DNA from 2 places in the Streptomyces sp. NPDC048275 genome. Region 1 is predicted to be linked to the other one. Evidence: predicted binding sites of a transcription regulator. Region 1 holds the regulator's gene; the other holds the start of a gene.
What was found. Region 1 encodes HrcA, which represses chaperone genes, less so after heat shock. Its sites were predicted from a motif close to TTNGCACTCNGNNNNNCNGAGTGCNAA; they were not measured.
Positions count from the first base shown of each region.

Region 1 (7,135 bases):
TCGACGAGGTCCGCCTCGCCCGCAAGGTCCTCGGCGACGACCCGCGCCCCGTCCGCACGGTCTTCGTCGGAGGCGGTACGCCGACACTGCTGGCCGCCGACGATCTCGTACGGATGCTGGGGGCGATCCGCGAGGAGTTCGGGCTCGCGGACGACGCCGAGATCACCACCGAGGCGAACCCGGAGTCGGTGGACCCGGCGTATCTCGCGACCCTGCGGGCCGGCGGCTTCAACCGGATCTCCTTCGGCATGCAGAGCGCCCGGCAGCACGTACTGAAGGTGCTCGACCGCACGCACACCCCGGGCCGCCCCGAAGCCTGCGTCGCCGAGGCCCGTGCGGCCGGCTTCGAGCACGTGAACCTCGACCTGATCTACGGCACGCCCGGCGAGTCCGACGACGACTGGCGGGCCTCGCTCGAGGCCGCGCTCGGCGCCGGTCCCGACCATGTGTCCGCCTACGCGCTGATCGTGGAGGAGGGGACCCAGCTGGCCCGCCGGATCCGCCGCGGCGAGGTTCCCATGACGGACGACGATGTCCACGCGGACCGGTATCTGATCGCCGACGAGGTGTTCGCGAAGGCGGGCTTCGACTGGTACGAGGTGTCCAACTGGGCCACCTCGGAGGCCGGGCGGTGCCTGCACAACGAGCTGTACTGGCGTGGCGCCGACTGGTGGGGCGCCGGGCCGGGTGCCCACAGTCACGTGGGCGGTGTGCGCTGGTGGAACGTGAAGCACCCGGGCGCGTACGCGGCGGCGCTGGCCTCCGGTCGCTCCCCGGGCGCGGGGCGGGAGCTCCTCTCGGACGAGGATCGGCGCGTGGAGCGAGTCCTGCTGGAGTTGCGGCTGCGCGAGGGGTGCCCGCTGTCGCTGCTCCGTCCGGAGGGGCTGGCCGCGTCGCGTCGTGCGCTGTCCGACGGGCTGCTGGAATCCGGGCCGTACGACGACGGTCGTGCGGTTCTCACGCTGCGGGGGCGGTTGCTTGCGGATGCGGTGGTGCGGGACCTGGTGGACTGAGGGGGCGTGCGGTGGGGTGTTTTTCGCCCCCGCCGCCCCTACCCGTCCCATCCCCGGGGGCTCCGCCCCCGGACCCCCGCCAGGGGCGCTGCGGCGGAGAACCGCGTCGGCTCACTCCGCCACCGTGACGAAGTCGATCAGTTCCTCCACCCGGCCCAGGAGCGCCGGCTCCAGGTCCTTGTAGGAGTGCACCCGGGACAGGATGCGCTGCCAGGCCGCGCCGGTGTTTTCCGGCCAGCCCAGGGACCGGCACACGCCCGTCTTCCAGTCCTGGCCGTGGGGTACGCGGGGCCAGGAAGGGATGCCTACGGAGGACGGCTTCACGGCTTCCCAGATGTCGATGTACGGGTGGCCGAGGACGAGGGCGTGGTCACTTGTGACCGACGCCGCGATACGGGACTCCTTCGTGCCCGGGACCAGATGGTCGACGAGGACGCCGAGTCGGGCGTCCGGGCCGGGGGAGAAGTCGGCCACGATCGAGGGCAGGTCGTCGATGCCCTCCAGGTACTCCACGACGACGCCCTCGACGCGCAGGTCGTCGCCCCAGACCCGTTCGACGAGTTCGGCGTCGTGGCGGCCCTCCACGTAGATCCGCCCGGCCCGCGCCACCCGGGCCCGCGCGCCGGGGACGGCGACCGAACCGGAGGCCGTGCGCGCAGGTCGTGCCGGGGCGGCGGAGGAGGGGCGGACCAGCGTCACCACCTGCCCCTCCAGGAGGAAGCCGCGCGGCTCCAGCGGGAACACCCGGTGCTTGCCGAAGCGGTCCTCCAGCGTGACCGTGCCCGCCTCACAGCGGATCACCGCGCCGCAGAAGCCCGTACCCGGCTCCTCGACCACCAGACCCGGGTCCGCCGGGACCTCGGGCACGGGCTTGGGCTTCTTCCACGGCGGGGTCAGGTCCGGAGTGTACTGGCGCATTCGGATGACGATAGGAGAAGCGAGGGGGGATCCGGGAGGACGGTCACGACGACACGCCGAAACGCGCGGCAAGCGCCGCCCGCTGTTCCCGGACAAACGCCGCATTCACCACCGTTCCGTGGCCGGGCACGTACACCGCGTCCTCCCCGCCCAGGTCGAGCAGCCGGTCCAGTGCCGCCGGCCAGTGGGCCGGCACGGCGTCCGGACCCGCTTGAGGTTCGCCCGACTCCTCCACCAGGTCGCCGCAGAAGACGATCTCCGGGGAGCCCGGCGCGGCCACCAGGACCACCAGATCGTGGGCCGTGTGGCCGGGGCCGACGTTCGCCAGCAGGACCTGGACGCCGCCGCCCAGGTCGAGCGTCCACTCGCCGGACACCGAGTGCTGCGGGTGGACCAGGACGTCCACCGCCTCGGCCGCCGCGTACGGGTCGAGGCCGTTGCGTACGGCGTCGGCGCACAGCTCCTCGCGTTCGTGCGCGAGGACCGCGTCCAGCCCGACCGCCCCGAAGACCTGCACGCCCGCGAACGCCGCGGCGCCGAACACGTGGTCGAAGTGGGGGTGGGTGAGTGCGAGATGCGTCACTCGACGGCCCGGGCCGAGGAGCCGCAACGCCTCGGCGCGCAACCGTGCGCCCTCGCCGAGGCTCGACCCGGCGTCGATCATGAGTGCCGCGCCCTCGCCCACCACCAGGCCGGCCGTGCAGTCCCAGACCGGAAGTCGCCGCCGCCCCACCCTCGGGGCCAGCTCCTGCCACGCCGACTCTTCCCAAGTCACCTTCATGCGGTGACGCTAGCGGTGTGGGCGTGTGCCGGTGCGACATCGCGGGACACGTCGGCATACGTGGCGCGGGATCGCGGGACGCGCCGGCATGAGCCGCACAAGATCGCGGGCCCGCCCTTGCCGGGGCCGTACCCGGCGGCCGTACACTGGGCCGGGGGATGCTGGCACTCGCGCGCGCTGAGTGCCAAGCGGGAAGCCAAGGAGCCGACGGGCAGACAGCTGGAGGTGTGCGCGATGCTCAGTGAACGCAGGCTGGAAGTGCTGCGCGCCATCGTCCAGGACTATGTCGGCACCGAGGAGCCGGTCGGTTCCAAGGCGCTGACCGAGCGGCACCGGCTCGGGGTGTCCCCGGCCACCGTCCGCAACGACATGGCTGCCCTGGAGGACGAGGGGTACATCGCCCAGCCGCACACCAGCGCCGGGCGGATCCCCACCGACAAGGGCTATCGGCTCTTCGTCGACAAGCTCGCGGGCGTCAAACCGATGACCGCGCCCGAGCGGCGTGCCATTCAGAACTTCCTCGACGGTGCGGTGGACCTCGACGACGTCGTGGGGCGGACCGTGCGGCTGCTCGCGCAGCTGACGCGGCAGGTCGCCGTCGTGCAGTACCCCTCGCTGACGCGCTCGACGGTGCGGCACGTCGAGCTGCTGGCGCTCGCCCCCGCGCGCGTGATGCTCGTCCTGATCACGGACACGGGCCGGGTCGAGCAGCGCATGATCGACTGCCCGGCGCCGTTCGGGGAGACGTCGCTCGCCGATCTGCGGGCCCGTCTCAACAGCCGGGTCGCGGGCCGTCGCTTCGCGGACGTCCCGCAGCTCGTGCAGGACCTCCCGGACGCCTTCGAGGCGGAGGACCGCGGTACGGTCACGGCGGTGCTCTCCACCCTGCTGGAGACACTCGTCGAGGAGACCGAGGAGCGGCTGATGATCGGCGGCACCGCCAACCTCACGCGCTTCGGACATGATTTTCCCCTCACGATCCGCCCGGTCCTCGAAGCGCTGGAGGAGCAGGTCGTCCTCCTCAAGCTCCTTGGTGAGGCGGGGGATTCGGGCATGACCGTACGGATCGGTCACGAGAACGCGTACGAGGGACTCAACTCCACGTCCGTCGTCTCCGTCGGCTACGGTTCGGGCGACGAGGCAGTAGCGAAACTCGGCGTGGTCGGACCGACCCGCATGGATTACCCCGGAACGATGGGAGCGGTACGAGCGGTGGCACGGTACGTCGGACAGATCCTGGCGGAGTCTTAAGTGGCCACGGACTACTACGCCGTACTCGGCGTGCGCCGCGACGCGTCCCAGGACGAGATCAAGAAGGCATTCCGGCGGCTCGCACGCGAGCTGCACCCGGATGTCAATCCCGATCCGAAGACGCAGGAGCGGTTCAAGGAGATCAACGCCGCGTACGAGGTGTTGTCGGACCCGCAGAAGAAGCAGGTCTACGACCTCGGTGGCGACCCGCTGTCCCAGTCGGGCGGCGCGGGCGCCGGCGGCTTCGGCGCGGGTGGCTTCGGAAACTTCTCGGACATCATGGACGCGTTCTTCGGCACGGCGTCGCAGCGCGGACCGCGCTCGCGTACGCGCCGTGGCCAGGACGCCATGATCCGGCTCGAGATCGAGCTGGACGAGGCAGCCTTCGGTACGACGAAGGACATCCAGGTCGACACGGCTGTGGTGTGCGGGACCTGTAGCGGTGAGGGTGCCGCGCCGGGGACCTCCGCGCAGACCTGTGACATGTGCCGCGGTCGCGGTGAGGTGTCCCAGGTCACGCGGTCCTTCCTGGGGCAGGTCATGACCTCGCGGCCGTGTCCGCAGTGCCAGGGCTTCGGGACCGTCGTCCCGACTCCGTGCCCGGAGTGCGCGGGCGACGGGCGGGTGCGGTCGCGGCGGACGCTCACGGTCAAGATTCCGGCCGGTGTCGACAACGGCACGCGGATTCAGCTCGCGGGCGAGGGGGAGGTCGGGCCCGGTGGTGGGCCCGCCGGTGACCTCTACGTCGAGATCCACGAGCTTCCGCACGCGACCTTCCAGCGGCGCGGGGACGATCTGCACTGCACGGTCACCATCCCCATGACCGCGGCGTCTCTCGGCACCAAGGTGCCGCTGGAGACCCTCGACGGGCTGGAGGAGGTCGACATCCGGCCGGGCACACAGTCCGGGCAGTCGATCCCCTTGCACGGGCGTGGCATCACGCATCTGCGGGGTGGTGGCCGGGGTGACCTGATCGTGCATGTCGAGGTCATGACGCCGACGAAGCTCGATCCCGAGCAGGAGCGGTTGCTGCGGGAGCTGGCGGTGTTGCGGGGTGAGGAGCGGCCCACGGGGCAGTTCCAGCCGGGGCAGCAGGGTTTGTTCTCGCGACTGAAGGACGCGTTCAACGGTCGCTGACCGGAGTGTCGGCGGGGGTGTTTTCTCGCCCCCGCCGCCCCTACCCGTCCCATCCCTCCCTGGGGGCTCCGCCCCCAGACCCCCGCCGGGGGCGCTGCGCCCCCGGTCCCTGCCTTGGGGGCTGCGCCCCCGGCCCCCGTCTCGGCGCTGTGCTCCCGGCCCCCGTCTCGGCGCTGTGCTCCCGGTTCCTGTCTTGGGGCTGTGCCCCCTGGATTCCCGTCTTGGGGCTGTGCTCCCGGTTCCTGTCTTGGGGGTTGCGCCCCCCGGATCCCCGTCTTGGGGCTGTGCCCCCCGGACCCCCGCCTTGGCCGCTGTGCCCCCCGGACCCCCGCCTTGGCCGCTGCGCCCCCGGCCCCTGCCCGGGGGCTGCCGCCCCCGCCTTCGCACGAAGGGCTCGTCCTTGGACGGCGGACGGGTTGGGTATCCCCGGCCGGGGATTGATTTTTCAGCCCGTCCGGCGTTTGAGGACGAGGTCGGGGGGCTGGGGGCGCAGCCCCCTGGGGACGGGAATGGGTAGGGGCGGCGGGGGCGAGAAAGCGGTCGCGGCCTGGCTGTTCCACAGGCCTATGCCAGGCGTAAGGCCGGATTCGGACTCTTTCAAAGGACGTGACAACATGCCGTCATGTCCTCCGCACTGACCGATCTCTTCCCTCACCCGATCGTGCAGGCCCCCATGGCAGGCGGCGTCTCCGTCCCGGATCTCGCCGCCGCCGTGTCCGAGGCCGGCGGGCTCGGGTTCCTCGCCGCCGGGTACAAGACCGCCGACGGCATGTACCAGGAGATCAAGCAGCTGCGCGGGCTGACGGGCCGCCCCTTCGGGGTCAACCTGTTCATGCCGCAGCCGGAGTACGCGGACCCGGCCGCCGTCGAGGTGTACGCGAACCAGCTCGCCGGTGAGGCCGCCTGGTACGAGACGGAGCTCGGGGAGCCGGACTGCGGCCGGGACGACGGCTACGAGGCCAAGCTCGCGGTCCTCCTCGACAATCCGGTCGCGGTGGTCTCCTTCCACTTCGGCTGCCCCAGCCGGGATGTTCTGGACTCCCTCGCCCGCGCGGGCACGCTCACCATGATCACCGCGACCACGGCCGAGGAGGCCCTGGCCGTGCAGCGGGCGGGCGCCGCCGCGGTCATCGTGCAGGGCGTGGAGGCGGGCGGCCACCAGGGCACCCACCGTGACAACCCGGAGACGGACGGCACCGGCATCGGACTGCTGTCGCTGATCACGCAGGTGCGCGAGACCGTGGAGATCCCGATCATCGCGGCCGGCGGCCTCATGCGCGGCAGCCAGATAGCCGCCGCGCTCGCGGCGGGCGCGAACGCGGCACAGCTCGGCACGGCGTTCCTCGCCACCCCCGAGTCCGGCGCGAACGCCGTGCACAAGCAGGCGCTGACCAACCCCCTGTTCGTACGGACGGAGCTGACCCGGGCGTTCTCCGGACGCCCGGCGCGCGGCCTGGTCAACCGGTTCCTGCGCGAGCACGGGCCGTACGCGCCCACCGCATACCCCGAGGTCCACCACCTCACCTCCCCGCTGCGCAAGGCGGCGGCGAAGGCGGGCGACGCGCAGGGCATGGCGCTGTGGGCGGGACAGGGGCACCGGATGGCCCGCGAACTGCCCGCGGGGCAGCTGGTGGAGGTGCTGAGGGCCGAACTCGACGCCGCCAGGACAGGGCTGTGCGCGCCCGAGGAAGAGGGAGGTGCGGTCCGATGACGGCACCGGTGTTCGTGGTCGATTCCCTGGAACCCCCGGATTTCCGCGGCGGGGAGTACGTCCTCGACGGCCCCGAGGGGCGTCACGCCGTGTCCGTGAAGCGGCTGCGGCCCGGTGAGGACGTGATCCTCACGGACGGGCGGGGCCACTGGACGGAAGGCGTGGTGAAGGCCGCCGAAGGCAAGGACCGCCTGGTGGTGACGGACCTGGAGAGTGTGCACGAGGAGCCTCCCCAGTCCCCTCGTATCACCGTCGTCCAGGCCCTCCCCAAGGGCGACCGCGGCGAGTTGGCCGTCGAGACGATGACCGAGACCGGCGTCGACG
Region 1 is NZ_JBEZLR010000102.1:28,678-35,812, reverse strand. Features, by position in the region: gene hemW (radical SAM family heme chaperone HemW) at 1-1,013, shown strand, start outside; gene AB0D57_RS38875 (DUF3097 domain-containing protein) at 1,125-1,931, opposite strand; gene AB0D57_RS38870 (MBL fold metallo-hydrolase) at 1,975-2,712, opposite strand; gene hrcA (heat-inducible transcriptional repressor HrcA) at 2,947-3,963, shown strand; gene dnaJ (molecular chaperone DnaJ) at 3,964-5,100, shown strand; gene AB0D57_RS38855 (nitronate monooxygenase) at 5,723-6,811, shown strand; gene AB0D57_RS38850 (16S rRNA (uracil(1498)-N(3))-methyltransferase) at 6,808-7,135, shown strand, end outside.

Region 2 (7,135 bases), on a different contig from region 1:
CGCCGTCGCCTCCCTCACGTCCGGCTGCGCCGACGGTGACGGTCAGCAGGCACTGCACGCGCCCGAGGCGCGCGCCCTCGACGCGTACGCCGCCAAACTGCGCCAGGCGCACGCGCAACGCGTCGCCGCGGCCGAGCGCTGGGGGCTGGCCGGGACCCCGCTGACCGCGCCGCCCGCCCCGGCCAGGAAACCGGTCATCAAGGCCCGCGAGGGATTCGAGGTCACGGGCCAGGAAAAGTTCGACCTGCCACCGGTCTTCACCACCGTCCCCACCAAGGACAAGGTCATCTTCCTCACCATCGACGACGGCGAGGAGAAGGACCCGGAGTTCCTGCGGATGATGAGCGACCTGAAGATTCCGTACACCGCCTTCCTCAGCAACTACCTGATCAAGGACGACTACGGGTACTTCCGGAAGATGCGCGACCGGGGCGTCGGCCTCAACAATCACACGCTGCACCACTCCTATCTGCCCGGACTGTCGTACAAGGAACAGAAGTACGAGATCTGCGGCATGCAGACGGTGATGAAGAAACAGTTCGGCAAGCGCCCCAAGCTCTTCCGGCCGCCCTACGGCAACTACAACAGGGACACCCTGCGCGCCGCCAAGTCCTGCGGCATCAAGTACGCCCCGATCTGGGCCGAGGAGGTCTACGTCGATCACTGGGAGTACCGCGAGTGGGACCAGAAACTGCACCCCGGCGACATCGTCCTCACCCACTTCCGGGGCACGGGGGAGTGGGGCGGCGCGATGGCCGACATGATCCGCCGGTTCCTGAAGAAGGTCACCGACAAGGGGTACGCGGTGGCGCGACTGGAGGACTACCTGTGAGGACGTGGGCGTTGGCCGCCGGGGCGCTCGCCGCCGCACTCCTGGCCGGGAGCGCCGGCTGCGCCCAGTCCGTCGATCCGATCGAGCGGCTGGGCAAGAAGGCCGCTCAGGAGGTGCGTGAGGCGCGGCCGCACGGGCCGACCCGGGCGACGTACCGTCGCTGGGGGTTGTCGGGCCCGTTCGCCCCCGCGCCGAAACCGCCCGCCCGGACCGTCCTCCGCGCGGCGGGGCCGGGGCTGGTGCCGGTCGTGGGCCGCGTTCCCACCCGCGACAAGGTGGTCTTCCTGACGTACGACGACGGCGCCGAGCGCGATCCGCGGTTCGTCGACATGGTTCGTGAACTGCGGCTGCCGGTCAGCATGTTCCTCACGGACAGTGTCGTCGGGCCGGGGTACGGGCACTTCGCGCGCCTGCGGGCGGTCGGCGCGAGCGTGCAGAACCACACCCTCGACCACGCCTCGCTGCGCGGCCTGCCGTACGCGGGCCAGCGGGCCGAGATCTGCGGCCAGCAGGACAAGCTCAAGGCACGCTTCGGCATCCGCCCCCGGCTCTTCCGGCCCCCGTACGGCACGTACGACACCACCACGCTGCGCGCCGCCGCCGACTGCGGGGTCGCGGCCGTCGTGCTGGGGCGGGAGGCCGACGAGGGACGGCTGCGGGCGGGCGACATCCTGTCCGGGTTCGACGATCCCGACCTCGCGGAGGCGACGACCCGGCTGCTCCGGCGCATCCAGGCGGAGGGGTTCACACCGGCGCGGCTGGAGGACTATCTCTGAGGCGAGTGGAGGACTGCCCGAGACGCCCGCTGGCGCACCGGGCGAACCCGGCGAACCGGGCGAGGTTTTTCCGTGTTGTGAGCGCCGCGTTGGCACTCCGCTTGACCGAGTGCTAATCGCGGTCATAGTCTCAGGTCTGGCACTCCCCCCTGGAGAGTGCCAATAGCGACGGGCAGGTCCGGCACCCGCGACGACGGATCGACCTGGTCGCAACCTCAGACAGTTCACCCCGTGAGATCTCCGAAGGGGGAGGTCGGATCGTGACGACCGCCAGCTCCAAGGTTGCCATCAAGCCGCTCGAGGACCGCATTGTGGTCCAGCCGCTCGACGCCGAGCAGACCACGGCCTCTGGCCTGGTCATCCCGGACACCGCGAAGGAGAAGCCCCAGGAGGGCGTCGTCCTTGCCGTGGGCCCGGGTCGCTTCGAGGACGGTAACCGTCTTCCGCTCGACGTCACCGTCGGCGATGTCGTGCTGTACAGCAAGTACGGCGGCACCGAGGTGAAGTACAACGGCGAGGAGTACCTCGTCCTCTCGGCTCGCGACGTGCTCGCGATCATCGAGAAGTAATTCACCCCAGTTTTGCAGTGAGCTGCGCCCCTGACCCCCGCGACCTTCAACAAGCCGGGCGCCGGGGGCGCAGTTCGTTCTCCCAAGATTTCCGAGAGGGCTGAATCGCTCCCATGGCGAAGATCCTGAAGTTCGACGAGGACGCCCGTCGCGCCCTCGAGCGCGGCGTCAACAAGCTTGCCGACACGGTCAAGGTGACGATCGGCCCCAAGGGCCGCAACGTCGTCATCGACAAGAAGTTCGGCGCCCCCACCATCACCAACGACGGTGTCACCATCGCCCGCGAGGTCGAGCTCGACGACCCGTACGAGAACCTCGGCGCCCAGCTGGTGAAGGAGGTGGCGACCAAGACCAACGACATCGCGGGTGACGGTACGACCACCGCCACCGTGCTGGCCCAGGCGCTCGTCCGCGAGGGCCTGAAGAACGTCGCCGCGGGTGCCTCCCCGGCGCTGCTCAAGAAGGGCATCGACGCCGCGGTCAAGGCCGTGTCCGAGGAACTCCTCGCGACCGCCCGCCCGATCGACGAGAAGTCCGACATCGCCGCCGTCGCCGCGCTGTCCGCCCAGGACCCGCAGGTCGGCGAGCTCATCGCCGAGGCGATGGACAAGGTCGGCAAGGACGGTGTCATCACCGTCGAGGAGTCCAACACCTTCGGCCTGGAGCTGGACTTCACCGAGGGCATGGCCTTCGACAAGGGCTACCTGTCGCCGTACATGGTGTCCGACCAGGAGCGTATGGAGGCCGTCCTCGACGACCCGTACATCCTCATCCACCAGGGCAAGATCAGCTCCATCCAGGACCTGCTGCCGCTGCTGGAGAAGGTCATCCAGGCCAACGCCTCCAAGCCGCTGCTGATCATCGCCGAGGACGTCGAGGGCGAGGCCCTGTCGACCCTGGTCGTGAACAAGATCCGCGGCACCTTCAACGCCGTGGCCGTCAAGGCCCCGGGCTTCGGTGACCGCCGCAAGGCGATGCTGGGCGACCTCGCCACCCTCACCGGTGGTCAGGTCATCGCCGAAGAGGTCGGCCTCAAGCTCGACCAGGTCGGCCTGGACGTGCTGGGCACCGCCCGCCGCGTGACGGTCACCAAGGACGACACCACGGTCGTCGACGGTGGCGGCGACCACGAGGCCGTCGTGGGCCGCGTCAACCAGATCAAGGCCGAGATCGAGAACACCGACTCCGACTGGGACCGCGAGAAGCTCCAGGAGCGCCTCGCGAAGCTGGCCGGCGGCGTGTGCGTGATCAAGGTCGGCGCCGCCACCGAGGTCGAGCTCAAGGAGAAGAAGCACCGTCTGGAGGACGCCATCTCCGCGACCCGCGCCGCGGTCGAGGAGGGCATCGTCTCCGGTGGTGGCTCCGCGCTCGTCCACGCCGTGAAGATCCTCGAGGGCAACCTCGGCAAGACCGGCGACGAGGCCACGGGTGTCGCGGTCGTCCGCCGCGCCGCCGTCGAGCCGCTGCGCTGGATCGCCGAGAACGCCGGCCTGGAGGGTTACGTCATCACCTCCAAGGTCGCCGAGCTCGACAAGGGCCAGGGCTTCAACGCCGCCACCGGCGAGTACGGCGACCTGGTCAAGGCCGGCGTCATCGACCCGGTCAAGGTCACCCGCTCCGCCCTGGAGAACGCCGCGTCCATCGCCTCCCTGCTGCTCACGACCGAGACCCTGGTCGTCGAGAAGCCGGCCGAGGAAGAGGCCGACGCCGGTCACGGCCACGGCCACGGGCACGCCCACTGAGTCACCGACTCCTGAAGAAGCCCCCGTTCCGCAGGGAACGGGGGCTTCTCCCGTACGAGCCTGAGCCACACAGGCCCCTAGTGTCTGTCGTTTGGATCACACCCAAACGACAGACACTAGTTCTCCAGCGCGTCCAGCGCCCCGAGTTGACCCATCAGTCCCAGTCGGTCGTACTGCCACCAGCCCTCGACGATCTTCCCGTCCTCGCCGCACCGGAAGATGGTCGTCCCGGTTATGGTGGCCTGCCTGCCGGTCGACAGAATGCCCAGGAAGTCGCCCGTGTGGGTGCCGTTCCAGGTCCACCGCGTGCAGACACGGTCTCCCTCGGCGATCTGGTCCTCGACGGTGAACGTGAAGTCGAACGCGCGGCGCCACATCTCGATCTCGCGGCACATCGCGTCGAGGCCGAGGTTGTCCTGCTCGTTGGCGGGATCGTGGTCGTGGTAGTTCTCCGCGAGCAGGCTGTTGAGCGGCGGCAGTTCACCCTGGACGGCCACCGTCTCGAAGAATCTGCGGATGTTCGCCGCGTAGAGCTGCTCATCACGGACCACGTCCAGGTCGGTGAACGTGGGCATCTCGTCGCAGAGCGCCACCATCTCCCGGAAGATCTTGTCGGTCTCGGGGAGATTCGAGTTCCGCATCGCCTCGTCGAACGAGGTGAACTCCACGATCTCTATGAAGTGGCTCGCGTCGGACCGGTCCTTGCCGATGATGTTGTGTGTCGCGGTCCGCTTGCCCTTGGTCTGATCGGCCCATGTGTCCATGAGCCGGTTCATCTCATCGAAACGGCTGGTCTTGCAGTCGATGAGCTGCACAAATGTCATGACGCCGCCTCCCGGCCCCCCTGGGTCCGGCTGATGCGTCCATTTTCCCACTGGGACGGCGGCGTCACCGCTTCTAGCTGCGGCTTCCTGCTGTGGTTTCCTGCGGTGGTCTCTTACCGCGGTTTCTTGCTGCGGCCCGTACTTCTACTGCGGCCCGTACTTCCGCCCGGTCTTCGACGTGATCCCGCCCAGCAGCGCCCGCGGCGTCACCTTCACCACGCCCATGAGCGCCTTGTAGCGGGCGTCGGGGATGGACAGCGTCTTGCCGCGGGCCAGGTCCGCGAGCGCCGTCGCGACCAGCTTGTCCGCGTCGAGCCACATCCAGTTCGGGATGTTGTCCGTGCCCATGCCGGCCCGCTGGTGGAACTCGGTGCGCACGAAGCCGGGGGCCAGCGCCATCAGCCGTACGCCGGTGCCCGCCAGGTCCTTCGCCGCGCCCTGCGTGAACTGCACGACCCACGCCTTGGACGCCCCGTAGGTGCCCCGCGGCACGAACGCGGCCACCGACGCGACGTTGACGACTCCGCCCCGGCCGCGCTCCCGCATGCCCCCGGCCGCCGCCGACGTCAGCCGCAGCACCGCCTCGCAGTGCACCTTGAGCATCATCAGCTCGTCGGCCATCGATACGTCGAGGTAGTGGCCCTTGTTGCCGAAGCCCGCGTTGTTGATCAGCAGGTCGACCGGGTTCTTGCGGTCGCTCAGCCGCGTGGCCACCGCCTCGATACCCGCGTCGGTCGCCAGGTCCGCCGTCAGTACCTCCGCCTCGATGCCGTGGCGGTCGTGCAGTTCGGTCGCCTGCTCGCCCAGTCGCGCGGTGTCGCGCGCCACCAGCACGAGGTTGTGCCCGTCAGCCGCCAGGCGCCGCGCGAAGGCGGCGCCGATGCCCGCGGTCGATCCCGTAATCAGAGCCGTTGTCATGGCCCAAGGCTAGTGACCTGACCAGGGGTACCGCGCCCTCCACCACCCAACGACAGACCATGCTCCACGAGTTCCCCGCATGCACCGACACGGTCGCCGCACGGGCTCCACCCAGGCAACGACGTGGCCCTCGCGCGTGTTCCGGGGCGGGGTGCCGCGGCCGTCGCACGTGGGCCGGGCAAGCGCGCCGCACTCACCGGGATCCGCCGGACAGGCCCTAACGGCCCTGCTGCGCCACGTACTTCTCCGCCGCCGCGCGCGACTCCGGGTGTAGTGCCTCGCCCGCGGCCAACAGCCGTGACAACAGCTCCCGTTCGGTCGTGACGGCGCGGAACTGGAGTGTGACCGTCACGTCGTGGTCCGGTCGGTGCACGACCTCGATCGGGTCGCCCGCCCGGATCTCGCCCGGCTCGATCACCCGCAGATACGCGCCGGGCGCGCCCTTCTGGGTGAACCGCTTCACCCAGCCCCGCTCGCCGACATGCCCCTGGAAGGTACTGCAGGGGATGCGCCCGCAGGTGACCTCCAGGACCACTTCGGAGCCGACGCGCCAGCGCTCGCCTATCAGCGCGCCGGACACGTCGAGCCCCTCCGTGGTGAGGTTCTCACCGAACATGCCGTTGGACAGCGGCCGGCCGAGCTCGCGCTCCCAGTCGTCGAGGTCCTCGCGGGCGACCGCGTACACGGCCTGGTCGTTCCCGCCGTGGTGGCGCTTGTCGCACACCGTGTCCCCGGCCACCCCGCTCGCGCCGACCCCCTTGGGCCCGGGTGCCTCCACCCGCACCGGCCCGCTCACCGGCTGCTTGTCGATGCCGGTCACACCGCCCACGGCCTTGTCCGTGTAGGGGACGGCTTTCGGACGGCCCAGGTTCAGAGACAGAAGCTTCATGGCAGCACGCTAGGCGATGCGGGCCAAAGCGTCGACGAGGTATTCGCCTCCGTATCCAAGACTCGCTTATGCCCGCCTATCCTCGAAGGATGATCGAGGCCCGTCATCTCCGTGTACTGCGCGCCGTCGCCGCCACCGGCTCCTTCTCGGCGGCGGGACGAGAGCTGGGCTGCACCCAGCCCGCCGTGAGTCAGCAGATGAAGGCGCTCGAGTCGTCCGTCGGCACCCCGCTGCTGATCCGCACCGGCCGGGAGATGCGCCTGACGCAGGCGGGCGAGGCACTGGTGCGGCACGCGGCGGGCATCATCGCGGGACTGGCCGCGGCGGAGGAGGAGGTCGCCGCGATCGCGGGCCTGCGCGCGGGCCGGGTGCGGCTCGTCTCCTTTCCCAGCGGCAGCTCCACCCTCGTCCCCACGGCCCTCGCCGCCCTGCGCGCCCTGCACCCCGGCACCCGGGTCTCGCTGGAGGAGGCCGAGCCGCCCGAGTCCGTCGAGAAGCTCCGAGGCGGCGACTGCGACCTCGCGCTCGCGTTCCGGTACGAAGGCGCGGCGGGTGTCGAGGAGTGGGACGACCTCGTCGTCCGGC
Region 2 is NZ_JBEZLR010000001.1:222,027-229,161, forward strand. Features, by position in the region: gene AB0D57_RS01135 (polysaccharide deacetylase family protein) at 1-832, shown strand, start outside; gene AB0D57_RS01140 (polysaccharide deacetylase family protein) at 829-1,608, shown strand; gene groES (co-chaperone GroES) at 1,869-2,177, shown strand; gene groL (chaperonin GroEL) at 2,291-3,919, shown strand; gene AB0D57_RS01155 (ester cyclase) at 4,036-4,743, opposite strand; gene AB0D57_RS01160 (SDR family NAD(P)-dependent oxidoreductase) at 4,888-5,661, opposite strand; gene AB0D57_RS01165 (MOSC domain-containing protein) at 5,879-6,550, opposite strand; gene AB0D57_RS01170 (LysR family transcriptional regulator) at 6,640-7,135, shown strand, end outside.
Region 2: a site for HrcA is predicted at 1,698-1,724, ahead of groES (co-chaperone GroES). Genes of this name have one in related genera too.